3 regions of the Arthrobacter sp. TmtSoilC51 genome follow, and region 1 is predicted to be linked to each of the others. Evidence: riboswitches for the same ligand, from Rfam matches in the RefSeq annotation. Region 1 holds a riboswitch; each other region holds the start of a gene.
The links. A riboswitch is a leader RNA that binds a small molecule or an ion and turns the genes downstream of it on or off. The one in region 1 is predicted to bind cyclic di-AMP.

Region 1 (4,125 bases):
ATATGCGCCATTCCGCCGTAGCCACCGTTGGCGTAGTAGGCGAGGTCGCCGGGCTGGGCTTCAGCTGCACTGACCGTGCGGCCGAGGGAGAGGTAGCCGGCCGGCCAGTCGTGGAAGTGAATGCCGACGGCGGCCAGCGAGTTGGTCACCAGCATGGTGCAGTCCTGCGTGACGCCAAGCTGTGCGTAGGCCGCTGCGGCAATAGCAGCACCGAGACCACTGGAGGCCGCGGGCGCCTTAGCTGCGGGGGCAGTGTTGACAGCCAAAGTGGCGTTGCCGCCAGCAGCCGGCGCAGATTCCTTGGCCGGGGCCTTCTCGACCACAGGAGCGGGTGCTTCCACCGTGGTGACCACGGGGCGCTCGTAGGAGATGGCAACGCTCGAGTCGGCAGCAATGGTGGCTTGGGCAACCGTCTGCACGTCAAGGGCGGACGCGGACGTAGATTCGCGCTGGACATTGGTGTCCGCAGCATTTGCAGCCACGCCGCTGGTCAGGACAAGGCCCGATGCAGCTGCGATCACTGCTGCCTGACGGCCAACGCCACCGGCGTTGTCGCTGACAGCCTTTGCGATGACGGCAAGTGAGCTGGTCTTGGGGGCCTCAGCTCGATGCCGTGCAACCTTGTTTGCACTGGTCATGATTACTCTCTTTTCGTATCCGCGCACGCTGGGGTCGCACGCGGGTTATGGGCGGCCAGCACATGGGGGGCATGCTGGCTTACCCCGAATGGGATTTTCCTAGCGGAGGGTGAAGAACGAGGATGTGCCGGTGGAGGCCACGGAGTGCAGCAGGGTGCCCTGGCTGGGGTTCAGCGCGCTGATCATCATGCCGTTGCCGACGTAGATGCCAACATGGGCTCCGCCGTTCTGCATGACGAGGTCGCCGGGAGCAGGCGTGCTGGTGGGCGTCATGACCGTCCAGGCATTGACGCGGGGGATGCTGATGCCGGCCTGGGCGTAAACCCACTGGGTGAATCCGGAGCAGTCCCAACCATTGGGGGAAGTGCCGCCCCAAACGTAGGGGTGGCCGATGCCGGTGTAGGCAATGGCTGCGAGTCCGGAGGCTGCCGCGCTGGAAGCGGAATCCTTGGCCGTGGAGGACAGGGCAGAGAGTGCGCCGTTCGCCTGGCTATCGCTAGTCTGCGTGCGCTGGGAGGCCCGCTGAACCTTGGGGGCTTCCTTGGTGGCCACTACCGGGCTCTCGAAGGAAACGGTTGCGGTGGGCTCGGCGGTGACAACTGCGGTGGCTACCAACTGCTGGGTGCTGGAGCTTTCCGACTTGGAAACGTCAGTATCTGCGGCCTGGGCCGGGAGTCCGACGCTGAGAACGAGTCCAGAGGCTGCGGCCAGAACGGCGGCTTGGCGGCCTACGGTGCCTGCATTGGTTGAGACAGCCTTGGAAAGGTTGTTCAACGGGTTCGTACGAACCAATTCGGCGCGATGGCGCGCAGGGGTAGTGCGTGATGACACGAAGGTAGCCTCTCCCAATGCCTGCGAGGTGAGCTGTCGGATTCGGATGGGAGTCATCCGGCCGCGCGGCTTCCGGGAAGCTTTTGCGACTTAACCCCAAGGCCTTCTGATTCGAAGACCAAAATTGGTTCCCCCGCCCCTGCCAGACGATTTTTGCGAACGGACCTTGAGTGGTGGCAGAGCTAGGCAATCCACCCAAGTGCATCGGCCCCCTAAAAAGCCGATGCGCTTTAGACGGTACAACAGATATTCGTGAATGTCACATTCAGGTCACGGGGCGTGTCATCAATGCGAGAGAGCACCATCAACTAGCTCAGAGCCAACCCATGGGATCTACGACCTCGCCGTTTACCTGGACCTCAAAATGGAGGTGGCAGCCGGTGGATGCGCCCGTGGTGCCGCTGAGCGCGACGGTATCGCCACGGTTGACGGTCTGACCCACCTTGACGTTGAAGGACGACAGGTGGTTGTACGTGGTCTCGAGGCCGTTGCCGTGATCAACCACTACGCGGTTGCCTCCGCCATACTCATGCCAGCCCGCGAACGTGACCTTGCCTGCGGCTGCGGCGTGAACAGCGGTACCGCACTGGGCCACGAAGTCCTGGCCACGGTGGAAGTCACCCGTGCCGCCGGTGAGCGGGCTGACGCGATAGCCAAAGGGCGACGCCGTGACCAACTTGTCCAGTGGACTGCCCAAGGTGCCAAGTGAGGAGGCGCGCTGGATGCTGCCCGCAGACTGCGCGCTCAGCAGCTGCTTGAGCTTGCCGTCAGGATCGGCTGCGGTGGCGACCGCTGCGCGGCTGAAATCGATTTTGGCAGACGCTGCCGCAGAAACCTCGGGCTGGCTGCCACCGGGCACGGTCAGGGCTGCCTCAGTCTGACCGGACTCGGATGTGGCCATGACGGGGCTTGTGGCCGGCAGACCTACAGTCAGGGCAAGTCCGGTGGCGGCAAGCGCAACTCCGGCTTTCTGCCCGACACCACTGGCTGCGGCGAAGTCGGCTACCTGGCGCAATGGGCTCTTGCGGCGGCGCACCTGACGCGGGGTGTCGCGTGGCCGGATCTCCATTGCGGCGCGGGCTGGCCGCAGCTCAGCAGCGGGGCCGGACGCGCGGCGGCGACCCCTGACGTTCTGCGATGTCAAACTCTGTTCCTCTCTAGAAAGCCTGCGAAGTTAGCTGTCGGATTCGGGTCAGAGAGTTCAAAGACCCGGTCCGCACGAAGCGCAAACGGCACACAGGTATCCCAAGGAGGACTTGCGTTAGTAGGCACTTCTGCTGCGGACTTCACCCCAAGGCTGCTTCTTTAGGCAGCCGCTTGTGGTTCCCCCGCCTCTGCCAGTAGTTGATGACACACCTGATCCGCTGGCAGAGCTCGGCTCCAGATCAGGTAACGCTTTGGTATCGGCGCTAGTAGATAACTATAGGCGATTAAAGTCCGCAGTAATAAATTCGTTATCTTTCGAAACACCGTGTTGTGGCGTGGCTCCATACCATCAATCGCGGAAACCCGCAGGTCACACGCGCGCCAAAGACCCCAACGTGAGATCTGACACGCCGGAAAGTCAGCTAACGGCGACGAAGACGTGCGCGGCTACCTCGGGAGGCAGCTCCAGCGCTCCTTCAATGCCGGGAACGCGAACAGAGATGTACTCCCCCACCCTCTCCAAGGAGACGGTGGCGCCGGGACGAATCCCGCCTTCATCAAGCTGGGTGAGGAGTTCCGGCTCAACCTGGATGGGCTCAGCGAGTCGGCTGACGACTACGCGTGAATCGGCGGCGTACCCGTCCATCGCGTGCAGCAGGTTGACGTCCAGGCGCGCAAGGGGCTGGCCGGCGAGGCCGCCAAGTGCCTCCAGGCCCGGAATGGGGTTGCCATACGGCGACTCGGTGGGATGTTCCAACAACTCATACAACCGCCGCTCCACACGTTCGCTCATGACGTGCTCCCAGCGACATGCCTCGTCATGGACATACGCCCAGTCGAGACCAATGACGTCCGCCAGAAGCCTCTCGGCAAGGCGGTGCTTTCGCATGACTTCAGTGGCCCGCTTGCGTCCGACCTCAGTCAACTCCAGGTGACGGTCGTTGGACACAATCACCAGGCCGTCGCGCTCCATGCGTCCGATGGTCTGGGAAACTGTGGGTCCCGAATGGCGCAAACGCTCGGCAATACGTGCGCGAAGAGCCACGATGTTCTCTTCTTCAAGCTCCAAAATGGTCCGAAGATACATCTCAGTGGTATCGATCAGATCCGTCATCCAGCTCAGCTCTCCTCGAACGCATTTGTTGCGTAATCTCCACCGTACCGCGTCCCAGCCAAGGTGGACGGTGTGCAATCGACACCTCAGGAACGCCAACCCTAGCCTAGCTTATTTGGAATTACTCTGGATAATGTTTCCGCGGGCACGAATGCCCGTAGTGGTTCAGGCATTCCACGTGGCGGACTATGACAACCGCAGATTCCTGAGCGCGGGCCCGGTCAGGCAGAATGATGGAGTCGAAGGGGCAGCCGATGCCACCTGCCACCTCCCCTCTCTAACCGATACCCATTGGAGCCACACGTGAGCGACAACAGCATCACTATTCCCGCCGACCTGCTGCCCAAGGACGGACGCTTCGGCGCAGGACCCTCCAAGGTCCGCCCGGAACAGGTC
Region 2 (4,125 bases), 700 kb from region 1:
CAGGAAGAGCAAGCCCGTGACAATGGAGGCGAGGCCAGTGCGGGCACCTTCGCCAATACCCGCGCCCGACTCGACGAAGATCTGGTTGGACGAAACGGATGCGCCGCCGCCGACGATTGCCCCGAGGGCATCAACCTGGAGGACGCGGTCCACGTTGGGAATGTTGCCGTGCTCGTCCACGGTTCCGGCCTCGTTGGCCAGGCCCACCATGGTGCCCATGGCGTCGAAGAAGATGCTGAGGAGGATCACGAAAGCCAGCAGCGCGGCGGCCACGAAACCGAGGTGCTCAAAGGCGCCGAAGGGGTTGGCTTTACCAATCAAGGAGAGGTCCGGAGCGCCCCATTCGGAAAGTGTGGGAGCCACGAGGGACCAGCCGCGAGGGTTGACGTTCTTGCCGTCGAAGCTTGGGCCAATATGGAGCGTGAATTCGAGGATGGCGGCCAGGGCAGTGGAGACCACGATGCCGATCAGGATCGCGCCGCGGACCTTTCGCACTACCAACGCGATGGTCAGGATCAGGCCGACAGCGAAAACCAACGTAGGCCACCCCATCAGCTTGCCGTCCACACCCAGGCCGAGCGGGACAGTGGTGCCCGCGGCATCCGGGATGCGCCGGACAAAGCCTGCGTTGACAAGGCCTATCAGGGCGATGAAGAGGCCAATGCCCACCACGATTGCCGTCTTGAGAGCTTCCGGGACGGCTTTGAAAACGGCCGTGCGGAATCCGGTGAGGACCAGGATCAGCATGGTGACGCCCGAAAGCACCACAAGGCCCATCATGTCCGGCCACGTCAGCTCCGGGTGGGAGGCAACTGTCACCGCTACGAATGCGTTCACGCCAAGGCCAGTTGCCACGGCGAAGGGGTGCTTCGCCCAAGCGCCCATGAGGATGGTGAGGATACCGGCCACAAAGGCCGTAGTGGCCGCGACGGCCGTGAAGCCGAGCGAAGCTCCGCTGGAGTCTGCCCCGGAAAGGATCAGCGGGTTCAGCACAACGATGTAGCTCATGGCAAAGAAGGTGGCGAATCCGCCACGTATTTCCCGCGAGTACGTGGAACCGCGTTCGGAGATCTTGAAGTAACGGTCGATTGCAGAACCTTGTTTAAGCATGAAGGTCTCCGGGGATCGGGGGAGTTTGCTCTCAAATCCTATGCCCGCCAATGTGGGCCGCTGGGACGATTCGCCTAGTCTGTAAGGAAGCCAACACTAGGAGAAACCGCCCCATGCGTACCATCCGCCCGCTTCTGGCCGCCGTCGTCGCCGCGCTGGCTTTCGCTTCAGCGTTGCTGTTTGCCGCCGCCCCGGCCTCCGCCCACGACGTCGCCGAATCAACAAACCCGGCGAACGGTGCCCGGGTGACTGAAGTGCCGGCGTCGGTATCCATCACGTTCAACAACCGGCCGCTGGCCATCGGCTCGGGTGTGACTGTCACCTCTGGTGGCGAAAACTGGGCGGACGGCGCAGTGGAAATCATCGACAACATGGCCGTGCAGAAACTTCGGCAGGGTGCTCCGGCCGGCGAATACACGGTGGTCTGGCGCGTGGTCAGCTCCGACTCGCACCCCATCGAGGGCACCTTTACGTTTACGGCATCCGGGACAAGCACGACGACGGCGAGCGGCCAGGCAGGTGCCTCCCAGTCGGCTTCGGTGGCTGTTCCGACGGCGGGCACGGCGGCCCCCGGTACCGAAAACATTGAGCCGGCTCCGGCCGCTTCCCAGCCCTTCCCCTGGAGCATCGTTGGCCTCGCCGTGGTGGCGATTGCCCTGGTGATCTTCCTCGCTGTTACAGCCCGGAAGAAACTCGCGGTTCCCAACGACCCGGATGGCGAAAATTCCCCGGAATAACAAGGTTTTCTACATACTTGCGAAGATCTCGAAATGGTCACCGCGACACGCCAAAACTGAACTTCTCGTTACGTAAATGTGACTTTGAGATGATCTTCCCGTACGGTTGTACCTGTGCCTGTTCCACGTAGCGGGCACTTCCGGCCTGATTGCCTAGCTCTGCCGCAGTCCGGAATCCGTTCGCAGACAAACCTACGGCAGAGACGGGGAACCCATTTTGGCCCGCTTTCAGAGCGCGCCTTGGGGTGAAGTCACGAAGCTTCCGCTGAACAGCGGGGGATAGTGGCCGGGTGACTCCCATCCGAATCCGACAGCTAACCTCGCAGGCATCGGGAGAGGCTCTTTCATGTCTTCACGCATTCTTCGCGGCCGTCGTAAGGCGGACAGCGTACGTCCTAATCCGTTCATCTCAATCTCCAAGGCCGTTGCCAGCAACGCCTCGGGCGCAGGTCGCCAGGCCGCTGTCATCGCAGCAGCTTCGGGCCTCGTCCTTACGGGTTCCATTGCTGCCCACGCAGCAGAAACCCCTGTTCAGCGCGACTCCAGCCCTGCTACGGTCGCCGAGACCGTCACCGAGGGTCCCACCAAGGTTGTTACGGCCGCATCCACGGCCAAGGTCAACTTCGAGCGCCCTGCGGTTGCTTCCGTAGCGGCTCCCGTTATTGAAAAGCCGGCGCCCGTTGCTCCGGCCCCGGCGGCCAAGGCTCCTGCGACCGCTACCGTTCAGGCGGCGGCAACCACTGCTGCCGCTCCCGTCGCGGCTGCCCCTGCTGCTGCAGCTCCGGCTGTTGGTGGCATTAACGCTGCCATGGTCGCCTCGGCTTACGCCCAGATCGGCATCTTCCAGGACTGCACCGCGATGGTCGAAAGGGCCCTCGGCTCCGCAGGCATTCCGGTTGGCGACCTCGCACCCATGCAGTTCATGAACTACGGCAAGGTTGTCAGCGACCCCCAGCCCGGTGACATGATCGTCCAGTCCGGCCACGTAGCTATCTACATCGGCAACGGCCAGGCCATCAGCGGTGGCATCAACGGTAACCAGACGGGCATCCACCCGATCAGCTGGCTTACCGCAACAGGCCCCATCACGTACGTACGCGCTGGCGCCTAAGCTTCACGCTCCAGCTCAAAAGGCCGATGCCTTCGAGGACCAAAGTCTTCGAAGGCATCGGCCTTTTTTCGTAACCGGCCCTTTAGCAATCGACCCTTTACGTACCGCTCTTTTGAGTTAATTTTTGTTCGTTTAAGGCAAGGACTGAACTGGCCTTCGGTGGTTTCTACGCCAGGGCGATGCCCGGCCCAGCTGGGAGAGCCACCTTGGATGAGATCGCTTGCCCCACGGCTTTGGCTTGCCGGAGTACTTCCTTGGGCGTGGGGGTGATGAGTTCGCCAACGCCCACCAAGTGCATGCCGACGGCACGCATGGCTGCCACGAGGTTCTGGCCAATGGCGATGCCGAGATCGGCCAGCATGCGGCGCAGTTGACTCTGGGCGCAGCGCGTCACCACAATGTGGTCGGCCAGGAGGACTCCACTGGCCGTATGCACGGCCCATTGCCGTGGGGTGGATTCAAGCGGCCCGTAAACACTTAGCCCGGCCTTGAGGCTGGCCGTGTTCAGGCTCGCTGCGAGTCCATATCCAAGTTGCAGCGTGGAGTCTCCACCGAGGAAGTCCAGGCGAACAGCGCGTGTGGTGTTGCGGACATCCAGATGGTGGCTGGCGGCGTAGTTGCGCAAGTGGCGCAGGATCTCGTTGCGTTCCTGCATTGCTGCGGGGTCGGCAGCGTCGCAGCGTTGGAGCATTCCCGTATGGACTGATGGTCCGGTGGCCGATAAAGCACCAAAGCCGTCCAGCACGATGGAACCCACGCCATAGCGGCTGAGCTCGCTGGCAACAGCCAACCCGGAGAGGCCGGTGCCGATCACCACGGTGGTAGTCCGTTCCGTGACGGAATCAGGAGTGAGTGACACTGCTTGGGTTCCTCCTTGACGTGTGTGCCTTTCAGCAGCGCGTGGGATCGCGTCCGAGTTCCCCAAGCGGCCGCAAATAAATGGCCGGATTGTGTCCTGGGACACTTTTGCCGGCCATTCGGTGACTCGAACACTACCGAACTTTTTCTGCCATGGATAGCCTCGGCGACTGCGTGTTTTGGATGTTCATCGGCAGCGCAATCCAGAGGTCGATGAAGGTGTCGAAAACCGAGCCCGGACCGTTATGCACATAGCCCAAAGTCGCCTTGATTCGGTAATGCCAACCGAGAATAGTGGGCATTGGAAGG
Region 3 (4,125 bases), 260 kb from region 1:
AGGACATCCAGCTCACGGCAACGCAGTTTGAGCTGCTTCGTTACCTCATGGAGAACCCCAAGCGCGTGGTCAGCAAGGCACAGATCCTGGACCGCGTCTGGGACTACGACTTCGGCGGGCAGGCCAACATCGTGGAACTGTACATTTCCTACCTGCGCAAGAAAATCGAAGCCAACCACCCCCCGATGATCCACACCATCCGCGGGGCCGGCTACGTCATCAAGCCTGCGGACTGAACCTTGTCCACCCTTTCAGAAGTAGCCCGCAAGACCCAGCGGAGCTGGTTCAATCCCTCAACCTGGCATCTGCGCACGCGACTGGTCCTGGTGGCAATGGCATTGCTGGTGGCGATTTGCGGTGCAGTCGGGGTGGTCAGCTATGCCTCCATGGACATGTACTTCAACAAGCAACTCGATAAGCAGTTGGAGCAGGCGTCCAGCCGCGCGAATGACTTCGGCAGGCCGCCGTCGAACTTTCCTTCAAGCGGCCGGCCAGATCCCCTGGAGGCCCGCGGCCAAGGTGCCGGGACCCTCAACGCGAGGATCGATGGTTCCACCGTCATCAACTCGGGCCTCATAGATGCCAACGGCCGGCGCGCCGCACTGTCGGCCGAAGACAAGCAGGTCCTGCTGTCACTCCCCCGCGGCAATCTGCCTGTGGACCGCTCATTGTCCAATGGCGACTACCGGCTGGTGGCCGTTGAAACCGCCTACGGCGACGTGATCGTGACGGGACTGCCGTTGGCTGACAAGCAAAACGCCGAGGCATCGCTGGTATGGACCATGGTGTTTGTTTCTCTTGGCGGCCTGGTACTGATCGGCCTCGCGGGTACCGTCATTATCCGTAGGACCATGCGGCCCCTGGAGCAGCTTTCGGAAGTCGCGACGAAAGTCTCGCGGCTGCCCCTCGACGCCGGTGACGTGGCACTTGCGGTGCGCGTACCGCCGTCGGCCTCCCATCCGGGAACGGAAGTGGGCAGCGTTGGCCACGCTTTGAACCAAATGCTCAACAACGTTGCCAGGGCGCTGGCAGCCCGGCAGGAAAGCGAAACCAAGGTCCGACAATTTGTGGCCGACGCGTCCCACGAACTCCGGACGCCGCTGACCGCCATCCGCGGCTACACAGAGTTGCTACGCATGACCGAGAACTTCACCGACGATGGACGAAAATCCTTGGCACGCGTCCAGAGCCAATCGGAACGGATGACCACGCTAGTGGAGGACCTGCTGCTGTTGGCGCGCCTGGACGAAGGCCAGCCGTTGAAGGTCACGGATGTGGACCTGACGCAGCTGGTGATCGAGACCGTCAGCGACGAAAAGGTGATGGCACCGGACCATATCTGGAAGCTCCAGCTCCCTGACGAACCGATTACGGTGCGCGGTGACGCAACCCAACTGCATCAGGTGTTGGCCAATCTGCTGTCCAACGCACGCAAGCACACAGATCCCGGCACCACGGTGGTCACAGGCGTCATGCTCTCTGCTGACGGTAGTGCGGTGGTCACCGTCACTGACGATGGGCCTGGCATTCCGCCCGAATTCCAAGGCCGTATTTTCTCGCGATTTGCCCGGGCTGACGCCGCAAGATCGGGCTCTGAGGGGACCTCCGGATTGGGCTTGTCCATTGTCGAATCGATCGTTCAAGCGCACGGCGGAAGCGTGGAAGTTACGTCCAAGCCGGGACGCACTGAGTTCGCCCTCCGGCTCCCCTCAGTTTCAAACGAACGCGCATAACGAATCGGGCAACATGACGCGCCGTGATCGTGATCTCTGTTACCTAAATGTGACTTAAGCCGAAACCTCCTGTACCGTCGAAAGGGTGGGTCGCCCCTAACTGGCCCCACACCCGGGATGCGCCGAGCTCTGCCACTTCCCGGAGTTCCGTTCTCATTCGAGGCAGAGACGGGGGACCCAGAGTCTCCGGGCACAGTATTTTCCTTGCCCTTGGGGTGAAGCCGCAGCTACGCGCGCGGCCGGATGACCTCATCCGAACCCGACAGCTAACTCCGCAGGCGCTGAGAGGTAATCACACATGTCTGAATTCAACGATCAGACGCGCCCTTCCGCGCGTCACCGTGACGAACACAATGCTCCCCTGACCAAGTCGCAAACCGTTCTGAAGAACGCTGCACGCCGCGGCAAGACGGGGCAGCGGATGTCCGTTGTTGCAGGAGTCGTTGCCGCCGCCTTGGGCGTCGCCTCGCTCGGCCAGGCCGCAAACGCTGCGTTCAACCTCCCGGAAACGAGCCAGGCGTCCGAGACGCAGGCTACCGCCCAGGTCAGCAACAAATCAGCGGAAATCTCAGCTTCCTTGGATGCTGCCGCCAAGAAGGGCGCCGCCGATAGGGCCGCCGCAGACCAGGCAGCGGCCGCACAAGCCGCCGCCGAGAAGGCCGCCGCTGAGAAGGCTGCCGCGGACCAGGCAGCGGCCGCACAAGCCGCCGCCGAGAAGGCTGCCGCTGACGCAGCCGCCAAGCAGGCTGCAGATGCCGCCGCTGCTGCAGCCGCAGCCGCCGCAGCTGCCCCCAAGGCAGTGGACGATCCCGCAGCTGCCAAGGCGTACGCCGCCAGCATCCTCGCCAACTACGGCTGGGGTCCGGGCGAAATGACTGCGCTGAACACGCTGTGGGAGAAGGAATCCAACTGGCGGACCACCGCGACCAACGCCTCCAGTGGCGCCTACGGAATCGTGCAGTCATTGCCGGCTTCCAAGATGGCGACTGCCGGCGCTGACTGGGAGACCAACTACCAGACCCAGATCAAGTGGGGCCTGAACTACATCAAGGAACGCTACGGCTCCCCCTCGGCCGCCCTTGCCTTCCACTTGGCCAACAACTGGTACTAAGCCAAACCCTGAAGCAGGCTTGAGCCCACCCCAGCGGGCTCAATCGTGCAGGGCCTGATTGCCGCCCCATTTCCGCCGTTCGCAGTGTTTTTTGAAGCGACCGGCAGGAACCGGGGCGGTTTTCGCGGTTCAGGCCGTTTCCCCGTTTGAAGGCTTTCCACGTTTCACAGTCGCATCACAGCGGCTGCCTAAAGCCCTCATAATCCTTGGCCGCATGCTGGATGCATGACGCTCATAGATCCAGCCGGCAACGCAGTGCAGCACGCTGCACACGCTGGGCACTGTGGTGCTTCAGCCGTGCCTCAACAGCGGTCGCGGCGGTCTCCCGTGAACATCCGGGGAACAGTTCCCGTCCTTGACGTCGCGGTTCCCGTCTTCAACGAGGAAGGCCACATCGAGTGGAGCCTGCGCCGGCTGCACGCGCATCTCGTGGACTCGTTGCCTCACAGTTTCCAGATCACTGTGGCCGACAACGCCAGTACTGACACCACATTGAGAATTGCCGAACGGCTGGCCCGCGAACTCCCGGGCCTGAAGGTCCTGCGCTTCCAGGAACGAGGGCGGGGAAATGCGCTCCGCCATGTCTGGCTCCATTCACCCTCACCTGTGCTGGCCTACGTCGAAGCTGGCATGTCCATCGACCTTGCCGCGGTGGCTCCCCTGCTGGCACCAGTAATTTCCGGGCATTCGGATCTTGCCATTGGCACACGGCTAGCCCGGACTTCCAATGCGATTGGTGGTCGCCGAAGCACCTTGGTTTCCCGCGGCTACAACATCCTGCTGCATCTGGTCTTGGGCGCCCGATTCTCCGACGCCCAGTGCGGTTTCAAAGCCATCCGCGCGGATGTAGCCCATCGGATCCTGCCGCACGTTAGGGACGACTCGTGGTTTTTCGATACCGAACTCCTGGTTATCGCTGAGCGCTGCGGCCTGCGCATTCACGAAGTCCCCGTCGACTGGACCGACAATCCCGACCCAAATATCGACGTCGTACGGACCGCTGCGGCTGACCTGCGGGGTATCGCGCGCCTGGCGCGCGATCTCGTGACGGGGCGCATCCCCATCGCGGAACTCCGGGCAACACTGGAGCGTGGCCCTTGCCCGCGTCGTTGCCCAGTTCCGAAGTGACACGTCGCACCAGCGTGCAATAAGCCCCGCCTCATCCTGCTTGACATAGGTCAACTGAACCGGTTTACTTACCAACAACTGAACCGGTCAAGTGATCGGGATCACTGCTCGTAAATTGGGGAGTCATGGCCGTTACCATCAACGACGTCGCGA

Region 2: it holds a riboswitch for cyclic di-AMP, as region 1 does, so the genes downstream of both, ACZ5G6_RS01885 (NlpC/P60 family protein) here and ACZ5G6_RS05120 (M23 family metallopeptidase) in region 1, are expected to answer to the same signal.
Region 3: it holds a riboswitch for cyclic di-AMP, as region 1 does, so the genes downstream of both, ACZ5G6_RS03960 (aggregation-promoting factor C-terminal-like domain-containing protein) here and ACZ5G6_RS05120 (M23 family metallopeptidase) in region 1, are expected to answer to the same signal.

The regions. Positions count from the first base shown of each region.
Region 1 covers NZ_AP035877.1:1,077,056-1,081,180, reverse strand. The annotation lists gene ACZ5G6_RS05130 (NlpC/P60 family protein) at 1-638, opposite strand, end outside; gene ACZ5G6_RS05125 (C40 family peptidase) at 738-1,469, opposite strand; cyclic di-AMP (ydaO/yuaA leader) riboswitch at 1,474-1,637, opposite strand; gene ACZ5G6_RS05120 (M23 family metallopeptidase) at 1,783-2,613, opposite strand; cyclic di-AMP (ydaO/yuaA leader) riboswitch at 2,618-2,854, opposite strand; gene ACZ5G6_RS05115 (iron-dependent transcriptional repressor DtxR) at 3,034-3,729, opposite strand; gene serC (phosphoserine transaminase) at 4,033-4,125, shown strand, end outside.
Region 2 covers NZ_AP035877.1:381,027-385,151, forward strand. The annotation lists gene ACZ5G6_RS01875 (NCS2 family permease) at 1-1,110, opposite strand, end outside; gene ACZ5G6_RS01880 (copper resistance CopC family protein) at 1,224-1,847, shown strand; cyclic di-AMP (ydaO/yuaA leader) riboswitch at 2,022-2,190, shown strand; gene ACZ5G6_RS01885 (NlpC/P60 family protein) at 2,194-2,958, shown strand; gene ACZ5G6_RS01890 (NAD(P)/FAD-dependent oxidoreductase) at 3,125-3,817, opposite strand; gene ACZ5G6_RS01895 (hypothetical protein) at 3,951-4,118, opposite strand.
Region 3 covers NZ_AP035877.1:820,639-824,763, reverse strand. The annotation lists gene ACZ5G6_RS03970 (response regulator transcription factor) at 1-236, shown strand, start outside; gene ACZ5G6_RS03965 (sensor histidine kinase) at 240-1,733, shown strand; cyclic di-AMP (ydaO/yuaA leader) riboswitch at 1,869-2,026, shown strand; gene ACZ5G6_RS03960 (aggregation-promoting factor C-terminal-like domain-containing protein) at 2,032-2,844, shown strand; gene ACZ5G6_RS03955 (glycosyltransferase) at 3,070-3,972, shown strand; gene ACZ5G6_RS03950 (LacI family DNA-binding transcriptional regulator) at 4,098-4,125, shown strand, end outside.